DNA from 3 places in the Streptomyces vietnamensis genome. Region 2 is predicted to be linked to each of the others. Evidence: riboswitches for the same ligand, from Rfam matches in the RefSeq annotation. Region 2 holds a riboswitch; each other region holds the start of a gene.
What was found. A riboswitch is a leader RNA that binds a small molecule or an ion and turns the genes downstream of it on or off. The one in region 2 is predicted to bind cyclic di-AMP.
Positions count from the first base shown of each region.

Region 1 (4,056 bases), 750 kb from region 2:
TCCCGCACGAGACGGCCAACCCGGCCCGCCGCGCCGCCAAGCAGCTCTCCAAGGAGCTGTTCCCGGCCGAGTCCCGGATGTCCCGGCCGCGCCAGGGCACCGAGGAGACCGTCGCCGCGATCGACGCCGCCGCCGTGCGCGCCTTCTTCGAGGCGTACGTCCGGCCCGGCACGGCCACAGCCGTGGTCGTCGGCGACCTGACCGGCGTCGACCTCGACAAGGTCCTCGCCGAGACGCTGGGCGCCTGGACCGGCGAGCCGGCCGAGCCGCTCCCGATGCCGCCGATCACCGCCGACGACACCGGACGGGTCGTCATCGTGGACCGTCCCGGCGCCGTGCAGACGCAGCTGCTCATCGGCCGGATCGGTCCCGACCGGCACGACCGCGTCTGGCCGGCCCAGGTCCTCGGCACGTACTGCCTCGGCGGCACCCTGACCTCGCGTCTGGACCGAGTCCTGCGCGAGGAGAAGGGCTACACGTACGGCGTGCGGGCCTTCGGCCAGGTGCTCCGCTCGGACGCCGAGGGGAACGGCGCCGCGATGCTCGCCATCAGCGGATCCGTCGACACCCCCAACACGGGCCCGGCCCTCGAGGACCTGTGGAAGGTGCTGCGCACCCTCGCCGCCGAGGGCCTCACGGACGCCGAGCGCGAGACGGCCGTGCAGAACCTGGTGGGCGTGGCGCCCCTCAAGTACGAGACGGCCGCCTCCGTCGCCGGGACGCTCGCCGACCAGGTGGAGCAGCACCTCCCGGACGACTTCCAGGCCCAGTTGTACGCGCGCCTGGCCGAGACCGGCACGGTCGAGGCGACGGCCGCCGTGGTCAGCGCCTTCCCGGTGGACCGGCTCGTCACCGTCCTCGTCGGCGACGCGGCGCAGATCGCGGAGCCGGTGCGCGCGCTCGGCATCGGTGAAGTGACCGTCGTGACGGGCTGATTCCGGCCCCGAGGCGACAACAGGAGGGCCCCGACGGCCTAGTTCGTCGGGGTCCTCCTCTTTGTCCGTATTGCGATCAAGGTGATCGTTTGCCCTGTGGCATGTCTTACAAAAGGCGTGTCTGGTTGGTGATTGAAAGACGATCCGCATAGCGTCGGTGCGGCTGTTCGCCAGTTGCACGTGCCGCAGCCGCGGCATCGGACAGTCATCGCCGAGTCCCCGTCAGGCGCGAGCCTGGGGAGCCGGGGACCCACACGCAGTCCCTGGGGTGAATCGGGCGCCTTCGTCTCGTGCGGAGGGGCTCGTAGGAGACCTTCCTGCTCCGAACCCGTCAGCTAACCCGGTAGGCGAGAAGGAAGGAAAGGATCAGCCTCTACATGGCGTTCACCCGTGCCACCGGGAAGCATCGTGCTCCGAGCCGGATGGCGCGCCGCGGCGTGGGCATCGCCGGCGTCGCGACGCTCGCCACCACCGGCGTCATCGGAACCCTCGCCTCCCCGGCGCTCGCCGCCGACACGGACAACCGCTCCGCCGAGGACACCGGCCTCACCCAGGTCATCGCCGAGGAATCCCTCGTCGACGGGATCAACGCCCAGGCCGCCGCCCAGGAGCAGGAGGCCGTCGAGGCCGTCGCCAAGGCGAAGGCCGCGGCCGAGGCGAAGCGCAAGGCCGAGGCCCGCGCCAAGGAGGTCCGGCTGGAGCGCGAGCGCGCCGCCCGCGAGGCCGAGCGCCGCCGCCTGGCCTCCTTCCAGCTCCCCGTCGCCGGCTCGTACGTCTCCACCGGCTACAAGACCGGCGGCTCGCTCTGGTCCTCCGGCAGCCACTCCGGCATCGACTTCCACGCCGCCTACGGCACCCGGGTCGTCTCCGTCGGCTCCGGCACCGTCGTCGAGGCCGGCTGGGGCGGCGCGTACGGCAACAACATCGTCATCCGGATGAACGACGGCACGTACACCCAGTACGGCCACCTCTCCTCCATCGGGGTCTACGTCGGCCAGACCGTCGAGCCGGGCCAGCAGATAGGCATCTCGGGCTCGACCGGCAACTCCACCGGCCCCCACCTCCACTTCGAGGCGCGCACCAGCCCCGAGTACGGCTCGGACATCGACCCGATCGCGTACCTCCGCGCCCGCGGCGTCAACGTCGTCTGACCTCGTTGGGTCCGGCCCCGGACCGCGTCGCAAAAGCCCCGGCTCGTACTGAGCCGGGGCTTTTCGCTGACCAAAAGATATCCATGGATTCCGCCGGGGCATCGGAAATTCCGGCCTGCTGCAATAGAGTCGAAGATCGGGCGCAGAACAGGCGCCGATGAATTGACTCGCGCGGACCAAGGCGGAGGTCGGACATGCGCATTCCCGCGCACTCGGTATGCACGGCGATCCGGGACGACATCGTCTCCGGCGTGTACGAGCGGGGCAGCCGGCTGACCGAGGAACAACTCGCCCGCCGGTACGGGGTCTCCCGCGTCCCGGTCCGCGAGGCGCTGCGCACCCTGGAGTCCGAGGGCTTCGTGGTCACCCGGCGCCACGCGGGCGCCCATGTCGCCGAGCCGACCGAGCAGGAGGCGGCCGACCTGCTCGACATGCGGGCGCTGCTCGAACCGCTGGGGGCCGCGCGGGCCGCGCAGCGGCGCACCGAGGCGCACCTCAAGGTGCTGCGCGGCCTGGTCAGGCTGGGGCAGGAGCGGGCCAGGCGCGGTCAGGGCGAGGACCTGAGCTCGCTCGGCGGCTGGTTCCACGAGACGCTCGCGCAGGCCTCGGGGAGCCCGGCCCTGACGGCGCTGCTCACCCAACTGCGGCACAAGATCGCCTGGACGTACGTGGTGGAGCAGCCCGCCCAGCCGGTGGAGGCCTGGGCCGAGCACGGCGCGATCGTGGACGCCGTGGCGCGCGGCGACGCCGAGCGGGCGAGGTCGCTGACCGCGCTGCACGCGGAACGCTCGCTGCCGCTGCACCGGCTCAAAAGGCCGGAGCGAGGCCGTGTGAGGGTTTCGCAACATGCCGTCAACACGACGAGCGCCCGGAATTAACGCGCCCACCGTATACAAAGAACAGGCATTCGGTCGCGGTTTTCGTGCTGCCCGGAAATGGGTCCGTTCATGCAAATGGCCGTGGCCGCCGGAATTCCGGCGGCCACGGCCATTTGAAGGAAGGGGCCGGGGTCAGACGGTCTCGGGGAGCTCGTCCAGGCCCTCGGCGACCAGCTTCGCCAGGCGGTCGAGCGCGGCCTCGGCGCCGTCGGCCTCCGAAGCGAGGACGATCTCCTCGCCGCCCTGCGCGCCCAGGCCGAGCACCGCGAGCATGGAGGCGGCGTTCACGGGGGTGCCGTCGGACTTGGCGATCGTCACCGGCACGCCGGAAGCCGTGGCGGCACGGACGAAGATGGACGCGGGGCGGGCGTGCAGGCCCTCGGCCCAGCCGACGTTGACGCGGCGCTCAGCCATGGTGTTGCCCTTCGACTCTCAAGCGGGTTGTCTAGACCAGTCTCTCACGGGTTGCGCGGTGCTCGCGCCGACCTCCGGCCCGGGAAGGCGCGGAAAAGGCCACCCTTCGACCAGGACCGGACCGTCCGTCGGCCCTCCCAGCTTGCAACACCTCGCATCCCGCACAGGCACCCCGCGACCGGTGCCGCAGTCGTGTCGCGGTCGTAGGCTGACCCCATGCAGAGCGCGTCGGAGCAGTCGGAAGCGGCGGAACCACCGGCATCACCGGCGCCGCCGGCACCGCCGGAGCACGCCTATCCCGACCACTGGGAGGCGGACGTGGTGCTCCGCGACGGCGGCACCGCGCGCATCAGGCCCATCACCGCCGACGACGCCGACCGGCTCGTCAGCTTCTACGAGCAGGTCTCGGACGAGTCGAAGTACTACCGCTTCTTCGCCCCCTACCCGCGCCTGTCCGCCAAGGACGTCCACCGCTTCACCCACCACGACTTCGTGGACCGGGTCGGGCTCGCGGCGACCGTCGGCGGCGAGTTCATCGCCACCGTGCGCTACGACCGCATCAACGCCCAGGGGCTGCCCGCCTCCGCCCCGGCCGACGAGGCCGAGGTCGCCTTCCTCGTCCAGGACGCGCACCAGGGGAGGGGCGTCGCCTCCGCCCTCCTCGAACACATCGCGGCG
Region 1 covers NZ_CP010407.1:6,280,255-6,284,310, forward strand. The annotation lists gene SVTN_RS28215 (M16 family metallopeptidase) at 1-935, shown strand, start outside; cyclic di-AMP (ydaO/yuaA leader) riboswitch at 1,135-1,299, shown strand; gene SVTN_RS28220 (M23 family metallopeptidase) at 1,313-2,086, shown strand; gene SVTN_RS28225 (GntR family transcriptional regulator) at 2,281-2,964, shown strand; gene SVTN_RS28230 (HPr family phosphocarrier protein) at 3,097-3,378, opposite strand; gene SVTN_RS28235 (bifunctional acetate--CoA ligase family protein/GNAT family N-acetyltransferase) at 3,595-4,056, shown strand, end outside.
Region 1: it holds a riboswitch for cyclic di-AMP, as region 2 does, so the genes downstream of both, SVTN_RS28220 (M23 family metallopeptidase) here and SVTN_RS31655 (M23 family metallopeptidase) in region 2, are expected to answer to the same signal.

Region 2 (4,056 bases):
AGGACCGACATGTCCGAGAAGTCCGTAGCGGTCACCGGCGAAGAGCGCGGTGAAGGCAAGTTCCCCAAGGGGCTCGTGCTCCGCCTCTTCGCCTATCTGATCGCCGGCCACCTCTTCGCCGGCTTCCTCTACCTGCTCTTCATGCTGGGCGGGCAGAACCAGTAGGCCTCAGGCGTCGGTGACCAGCCGCTCCCGCAGCCGCTCGCGGGTCTCCGGGGCCAGCTTCAGGCCCTCGGTGAAGTAGGCGTCCACCGAGCCCCAGGTCGTCTCGATCGTCTCGAACGCGGCCCGCAGGTACTCCACCCGCGCGTCGAAGAGCGGACTGAGCAGCTCCATCACCTCGGGCGACATCGCGTCCGGGGAGGTGGAGCTGCGGCGCACCTTGTAGCGGCGGTGCGGGGCGTTCGACTTCACGTAGTCGGCCTCGATCGCCTCCCGCTCGACCCCGACCGCGAGCAGGGTGATCGCGATGGCGACCCCGGCCCGGTCCTTGCCGGCCGCGCAGTGCAGCAGGGCCGGGATGCTCTCCTCCGCCATGGAGTGGAGGAGCCGGCCGTGCTCCTCGGTCCGCTCCAGCACGTTCTTCCGGTACGAGTCGGACATCCGGGCGGCCGCCTTGCCGTCGCCGAGGACCTCCCGCAGCTGCGCGATCTCGCCGTCGCGCACCAGCTTCCAGAACTCCTTGCCGTCGGCCGGGTCGTTGAGGGGTATGTTCACGTTCCGTACGCCGGGCAGCTCGACGTCCGGGCCCTCGATCCTCCGGTCCGACTCGTTGCGGAAGTCGAAGACGGTGTGCAGGCCGAGCGAGGCGAGGAAGGCGGCGTCGTCCTCCGTCGCGTGGGCGAGATGGCCGCTGCGGAAGAGGCGGCCGGGGCGGACGGCGCGCCCGTCCGTCGTCGGCAGGCCGCCCACGTCCCGGAAGTTGCGGACCTCGGTCAGCTCGGGCTCGGCGGCTTCGGCGGGCGGGACCTGCGGCAGCTGCTGCGTCACGGCTGCTCCTGTTCTGTCGATCGGTTCCTGGGGCAATCATCTCGGGTGGGAGGCCGGGCACGCACCCCCTCGGACGGGAATGGGTGATCTGTCCGTATTGGGGGATTCCGTATAACCCGCCCCGGTTGCAGGGGAGATGGGGATCGGCGCGTGAGCAGCGTCATAACCGTGACGGACCGTGCCTGATCGTCTTTTCCAAATACCCCCCGGGAAAAGGAGATCGAGGGGCCGTCATCCACGGAGGGTGACCGGAATTCCGGCCGGATATCACTGAATCCCAGATCACTTGAAAACCGTGGCTTGTTCGCGCCGACCCCACTCGTCTAGCGTCGCGCTCAATCCGGACGGACCGCCGAATCCTGCCACCGACCGGAATTCGAACCCACCCGTACGAGGCAGGAGCGGGGGACCCAGGTAAGTACGCCGATCCCTTCGAAGAAGGACGGCTCGGGGTTAAGTCGCGTGAGAACGCGGCCGGACATCTCCAGTCCGAACCCGACAGCTCACCTCGCAGGCGCCGGAGAGGAATTCGCCATGCCCGCAAAGGGTAAGCACCGCCGTGCCAAGTCCAACCGTCTGACCCGTGGCCTCGCCGCCGCCGGTACCGGTGGCGCCGTCGTCGCCCTCCCGCTCCTCGGAGCCACCGGCGCCCACGCCGCCGAGCAGGCCGCCCCGGCCGCCGCTCCCGCCCACGCCGTCGCCCAGGTGAAGGCCGCGCCCGCCGCCCAGCAGAAGGCCGCGCCGAAGACGTACTCCGTCGTCCGCGGCGACTACCTGTCGAAGATCGCCGCCGAGCACCACGTCGCCGGCGGCTGGCACAAGCTCTACCAGGACAACCGCCAGGTCATCGGCGACAACCCCTCGCTGATCATGCCCGGCATGAAGCTCACCCTCGGCGCGAAGGGCACCGCCAAGGCCGCGCACAAGAGCACGTGGAACTCCGGCAAGAACGGCGACGAGGCCCCCCGCGCCTCCCGCAGCAGCGAGCGCGCCTCGGCCCCGGCCCCGGCCCCGGCCGCCGCGACCACCTCCTCCTCGGCGTCCTCCTCGTCGGCCGGTACGACCTCCTCCTCCGGCTGGGTCGCCCCGATCGCCGGCGCCGGCATGTCGACCCCGTACCACCAGGCCGGCTCCATGTGGTCCTCCGGCTACCACACCGGTGTCGACTTCATCGCCTCCACCGGCACCCCCGTCCACGCGGTCGGCCCCGGCACCGTCTACTCCGCCGGCGACGGCGGCGCGTACGGCAACCAGGTCGTCATCCAGCACGCCGACGGCACCTTCTCGCAGTACGCCCACCTGTCCTCGATCTCCGTCTCCGCCGGCCAGACCGTCACCGGCGGCGAGCAGATCGGCCTCTCCGGCGCGACCGGCAACGTCACCGGTCCGCACCTGCACTTCGAGATGCGCACCGGGCCGGAGTACGGCTCCGACATCGACCCGCTGGCCGCGCTGCGGTCGCACGGCGTGAGCATCTGACGCCACGTCAGTACGCCTTCGTCATCCGGAAGTCCGGCACGCGAGTGCCGGACTTCCGGCGTATTCCGGCTTGGCGGAATCTTTATCGGTGGCATATGTCACCAGGCGTCAACCCCTCCTTACGGTCGCGTAGGTCACACCCGAAGGGGAAAAATGTGCTCCCGTGGCAGACGATTCGAGATCAACAGACAAGAACGCATTCGGGTCGTACACGGCGATCGGTGACAGCTTCACCGAGGGCGTCGGAGACCCCGGGCCCGACGGGACGTACGTCGGCTGGGCGGACCGCTTCGCGGTCCTGCTCGCCGACCAGCTGCCGGAGCACGACGACTTCCGCTACGCCAACCTGGCCGTACGCGGGCGCCTCCTCGACCAGATCGTGGCGGAACAGGTCCCCCGGGCGAAGGAACTCGCCCCCGACCTGGTGACCTTCTGCGCGGGCGGCAACGACATCATCCGCCCCGGGACGGACCCGGACGACGTGGCCGAGCGCTTCGAGCGCGCCGTCGCCGACCTCACCTCCGCCGTCGGCACCGTCATGGTGACCACCGGCTTCGACACCCGCGACGTGACGCTCCTCAAGCACCTGCGCGGCAAGATCGCCACCTACAACGGGCACGTCCGGGCCATCGCGGACCGCTACGGCTGCCCGGTCCTCGACCTGTGGTCGCTGAAGTCCGTGCAGGACCGGCGCGCCTGGGACGACGACCGGCTGCACCTCTCGCCCGAGGGCCACACCCGCGTCGCCCTGCGCGCCGCCCAGGTCCTCGGCATGCCGGTGCCCGCCGACCCGGACCAGCCCTGGCCGCCGGAGCCGCCGCGCGGCACGCTCGAAGTGCGCCGCGACGACATCCACTGGGCCCGGGAGTACCTGGTGCCCTGGATCGGGCGCCGGCTGCGCGGCGAGAGCTCGGGCGACCACGTCGAGGCCAAGCGCCCCGACCTCATGCCCCTGTAGCAGGCGGCACGGCGGCGGGGATCCGCTCCAGGACCCCGCCGGCGAACACGTCGTACAGCGGCAGCGTCTCCAGGTGGACGTAGCCGATGTGGCAGTCGCAGACGGCGAGGGGGCAGGCGCGGGGACGCAGGGCGGCACGGTACGAGCCGTCGTACAGGTTCCCGAGCTCGGCCCTGACGAAGTGGCAGCGCCGCACCGTCCCCTCGCCGTCCACCGAGATCACCGACTCCCCGGTGCGGCAGGGCAGCCCCGCCGAGCGGTGCGGATGCCGGCTGTACGGGAAGAGCGGGTCGAGCTCCGTCCAGCCCTCTGCCTCCGCGTCGGTGTACGTGTGCCCCTCGGCCGCGTTCACCCAGAGGTAGACGTGCGGCGGCAGCGCGGCCCGCAGCCGGCGGGCGTCCTCCCGGTGCTCGGGAAGGCCGACCACGCCGACGCTGTACCGGACGTTCTGACGGGCGAGCTCCCGGCACTTCCCGAGGAACCGCTCGTACGGTGTCTGCCCCGGGTGGTACGTGCACCAGAGCGCCACGCTCTCCGGGTCCGCCTCGGCCAGCCACTCCGTCCGGCAGCTCAGATTGGTCTGGATCGCCACCCGCTCCACGTGCGGCAGCCGCGACAGCTCGACAAGC
Region 2 covers NZ_CP010407.1:7,030,076-7,034,131, forward strand. The annotation lists gene SVTN_RS44870 (DUF6126 family protein) at 10-165, shown strand; gene SVTN_RS31650 (tyrosine-protein phosphatase) at 169-990, opposite strand; cyclic di-AMP (ydaO/yuaA leader) riboswitch at 1,364-1,522, shown strand; gene SVTN_RS31655 (M23 family metallopeptidase) at 1,525-2,469, shown strand; gene SVTN_RS31660 (SGNH/GDSL hydrolase family protein) at 2,633-3,427, shown strand; gene SVTN_RS31665 (STM4011 family radical SAM protein) at 3,414-4,056, opposite strand, start outside.

Region 3 (4,056 bases), 1.6 Mb from region 2:
GACAAGCTGTTCGGGATCCGGGACCGGTACGTGCTCGACATAGCCGACCCCGAGCTCGACCGGCGACTCGCGATAGCCCAGACCGTGGCCCTCGACGCCCTGCAGTCCCGCTGACCGGGCCGCCCCTTCCACCGGGGGCCCGCCCTCTTCACCGGAGACCGCCCCGCCCACCGGGGGCCCGCTCCGCCCACCGGGCCTGCCCCCGTCGACCGGCTCGGCCCGTCTACCCTGGAGAGACGGGCGGGGGACGGGACACACCGTTCCTCCCCGCGCCCGAGCCGCGTGGACGGAAGGGCGGCGGACCATGTTCTTCAGCGATCGCAGTGACGCGGGGCGGCAGCTCGCCGCCCGGCTCGACCACCTCAAGGGCCATGACGTCGTGATCCTCGGGCTTCCACGGGGTGGCGTGCCGGTCGCCGCGGAGGTCGCGGACGCCCTCGACGCACCGCTCGACATCTGCCTCGTACGGAAGCTGGGGGTGCCCCACCAGCCGGAGCTCGCGATGGGGGCGCTCGGAGAGGGCGGCGTGCGGGTGCTCAACGAGCGGGTGATCAGCGAGACCCGCGTGAGCGAGCGTGACCTCGCCGCCGTGGAGGAGCGTGAGCACGCCGAGCTGGAGCAGCGGGCCCTCCGCTACCGGGGCAGCCGGCCTTCCGTGCCCCTCGAGGGGCGGACGGTCGTCGTGGTCGACGACGGGCTGGCCACGGGGGCCACGGCACTGGCGGCCTGCCGGGTGGTACGGGCCCGGGGCGCCGCCCGGATCATCCTCGCGGTCCCGGTGGCACCACGGGGCTGGACGGCCCGCCTCGGCGGCGAGGCCGACGAGACCGTCAGCGTGCACGCGCCGGAGCTGTTCTTCGCGATCGGGCAGTTCTACCGGGACTTCTCGCAGACCCCGGACGCCGAGGTCATCGCCTGTCTGGACCGGAACAGGGCCCAGCGTGCCCCCGTCGTGCAGGACACGGACGTACGGATCCCGGTCACCGACGTCACCCTCAGTGGGCGACTCGCGGTGCCCGAGGACGCGGGAGGCATCGTCCTCTTCGCCCACGGCAGCGGCAGCAGCCGGCACAGCCCCCGGAACCGGGCGGTCGCCGCGGTGCTCAACCGGGCGGGCCTGGGGACGCTGCTCTTCGACCTGCTGACCGAGGCGGAGGCGACGGACCGGGCCCATGTCTTCGACACCCCGCTGCTCGCCGGGCGGCTCGCCGGGGCCACGGAGTGGCTGGCAGGGCGGCCCGAGAGCGCCGGCCTCCCGCTCGGGTACTTCGGCGCGAGCACGGGCGCGGCCGCCGCGCTGTGGGCGGCGGGCGATCCCGAGTCCCCGGTGAGCGCCGTCGTCTCGCGCGGCGGCCGGCCGGACCTCGCGGCCGAGCGCCTGGCCCAGGTGCGCGCCCCGACGCTCCTGGTGGTGGGCGGCGCGGACGCGCTGGTCCTGGACCTCAACCGGCGGGCCCTGGCCATGCTGCGCTGTGAGAACCGGCTTTCCGTCGTGGGCGGCGCCGGCCACCTCTTCGAGGAGCCGGGCGCCCTGGAGGAGGTGGCGGACCTCGCCACCTCCTGGTTCGCCGAGCACTTCCGGCGTCAGGGCGTCAGTACGCCGAGTTGACGTTGTCGATGGAGCCGTAGCGGTCGGCCGCGTAGTTGCAGGCGGCGGTGATGTTGGCGACCGGGTCGAACAGGTCCATGGACGTGCCGGGCACGTGGTAGGCGAGGAAGGTCGGCTCGATGACCTGGAGCAGGCCCTTCGAGGGGGTGCCGGCGGCGGCGTTGGAGTCCCAGAGGTTGATGGCCTGGGGGTTGCCGGAGGACTCGCGCATGACGTTGCGGTAGATGCCGTCGTAGGACCCGGGGATGCCCCGCTGGCCCATGATGGCCAGCGACTCGCGGATCCAGCCGTCGAGGTTGTCGGCGTAGTTCGTGGCGGCGGCCGGGGCCGCCTTGACGGCGGCGGGGACGGCGGCGACGGCCGGAGCGGCCGCGGCGGCGGAGGCGCCCGTGCCGGTGGCGACGGCGGGGGTGGCCGACCGGCGCTCGGAGCGGCTCGCCCGCTCGGCCGTGGCGGATTTCTCCGTCTTCGCCTGCGTGGGGACGGCCTTCGCGGAATCCCGACGAATCGTCAGTTCGAGACCGGGGCGAATGAGTGACGGGTTGTCACCCACGACGCTCTTGTTGGCACGGTAAAGGCTCTTCCAGCCGCCCTGAATTCCCTTCTTGTGGGCGATCAGGGAAAGCGAGTCACCGCTGACGACGGTGTACGTGTGGGCGGCGGCCGGGGCGGCGGGTGCCTTGGCCGCGACCGGCGCGGCGGGAGCGGCGAGGGACTGGGCCGCGATCTCCGGGGCGCCGGACACGGGCGCGGCGCCGGCGACGGCCGGGGCGATCAGCGGCAGGGCCAGTGCGGCGCCACCCGTGCCGACCAGGGCGAGGCCGCGGGAGACGTGGCCGCGGCGGGGACGGCGGTGCTTACCGTGAGCAGGCATGACGGTTTCCTCTCCGGCGCCTGCGGGGTGAGCTGTCGGGTTCGGACGGGAGATGTCCGGCCGCGCGCACGCGGCTGCACCCCGAGCCGTTCCGGATTCCGGACCGGCGTATTCGTGGGTCCCCCGCTCCTGCCGTCGGGTGAAAAGGGAGGTTTACCGAGCGGCGGCAGGATTGGGCGTTCCGCTCGAATGGAGGTGACCGTAGGCCAGTAATGCGATGGATAACAAGATGGGTGGATCCCGGATATGGGGGAATGGATCACGGAATTCGGGTAATTCAAGATCGATGTCATCCCGGAAGTGTTGAAATCCCTTGCCCGGTATGGGGTGAGGGGAGGGGGTGCCGAGTGGCGGGGTGAGGTGAGTGAGTCGCGTCACCCGGAGTGGAATGTCCGAATATGAGGGGTAATTCCGAGCTGGGTAAATAGGGCGGAAATACCTGTGATGAGGTGTTCGGGTGAGGCTGCGCTCCCCGGTGGGGTCAAAAGTCGCAAAACCGACATTCATCCTGAAAGATGGAGGGAGTCGACCCAGGAGTCACTCCATGCCGCCCTCCCCCTCCCTGCTCAGCCCCGACACCCTCGACCGCGAGGCGGCCGCCCTCTTCGAGAGCGCCACCTGGCAGCGGATCGTCACGGACTGGACCGCACCCGAGGAGCCGCCACCGGCGGAGGAAGGCTGGCGGGAGCTGCTCAGCGTCCCGGTCGACCGGCTCGTGGCCGACGCCCTCGCCGCCCTGCCGCCGGAGCTCCCCGCCGAGCGCCGGCTCCCCGGCCGGCTCGGAGCCGTACTGCCGGACCGGCTGCATGCCTGGCGCCGCATCGGGCAGGCCGAGCTGCGTCCCTCGGTCCACCTCGGCTACGCGCGCCTGGTGCTGACGGAGTGGGGCTGGCAGAACGCCCCGTACAAGCTGCGTGACGCACGCGGGGCCCGCTGCGTCTGCGGCGCCCTCCTCGCCGCCCACCGGCTCGGCTACGGGGGTGCGGACACCATGAACGAGGCGGCCGCCTGGATCATGACCGAGCTCCGGTCGCGCGGGTGGCAGGGGCTGATCGGGCCGTGGAACCGGGCGCCCGGCCGTACGGCCGCCGACGCGGTGGCCCTCCTCGATGCCACGGTCCGCCGCGCCGCGCACGCCGGCCGCTGACACCGCGCGCGTGCCGGGCGGCGACCGGAAGGCCGCCGCCCGGCACGCGGGGGAGTGGTCAGCCGCTGACGCTCGGGGCTCCGGTCTCGATGTGGCCGGTGTACCGGCGCGACCAGGTCCCGTCGATGTCGGCCAGGATCGTGAAGTCGTACCAGCCGTCGTTGTAGGCCACCGCGTTGAAGAAGTCCTCGCGGCTGGAGTTCGCCGGCACCGTGTACGTCCACGGACCGTCCGAGCGGTAGGCGTTCGAGCGGATCGTGAAGGTGACCGGACCGGCCGAGGCGTTGGTCATCTTGAACCAGACGGCCGTCTTGCCCGTCCCCGCGTCGGGCGCGAACCGGGCCGCCACCTCGACGGCCTTGCCCGCCTTGGAGGCGTCCCCGATGAACCGGCGCAGGAAGCGGTTGGGGCCCATCATCGAGATGT
Region 3 covers NZ_CP010407.1:8,640,207-8,644,262, forward strand. The annotation lists gene SVTN_RS38315 (LURP-one-related family protein) at 1-114, shown strand, start outside; gene SVTN_RS38320 (phosphoribosyltransferase family protein) at 305-1,609, shown strand; gene SVTN_RS38325 (transglycosylase SLT domain-containing protein) at 1,593-2,483, opposite strand; cyclic di-AMP (ydaO/yuaA leader) riboswitch at 2,486-2,644, opposite strand; gene SVTN_RS38330 (DUF6197 family protein) at 3,028-3,630, shown strand; gene SVTN_RS38335 (phosphocholine-specific phospholipase C) at 3,689-4,056, opposite strand, start outside.
Region 3: it holds a riboswitch for cyclic di-AMP, as region 2 does, so the genes downstream of both, SVTN_RS38325 (transglycosylase SLT domain-containing protein) here and SVTN_RS31655 (M23 family metallopeptidase) in region 2, are expected to answer to the same signal.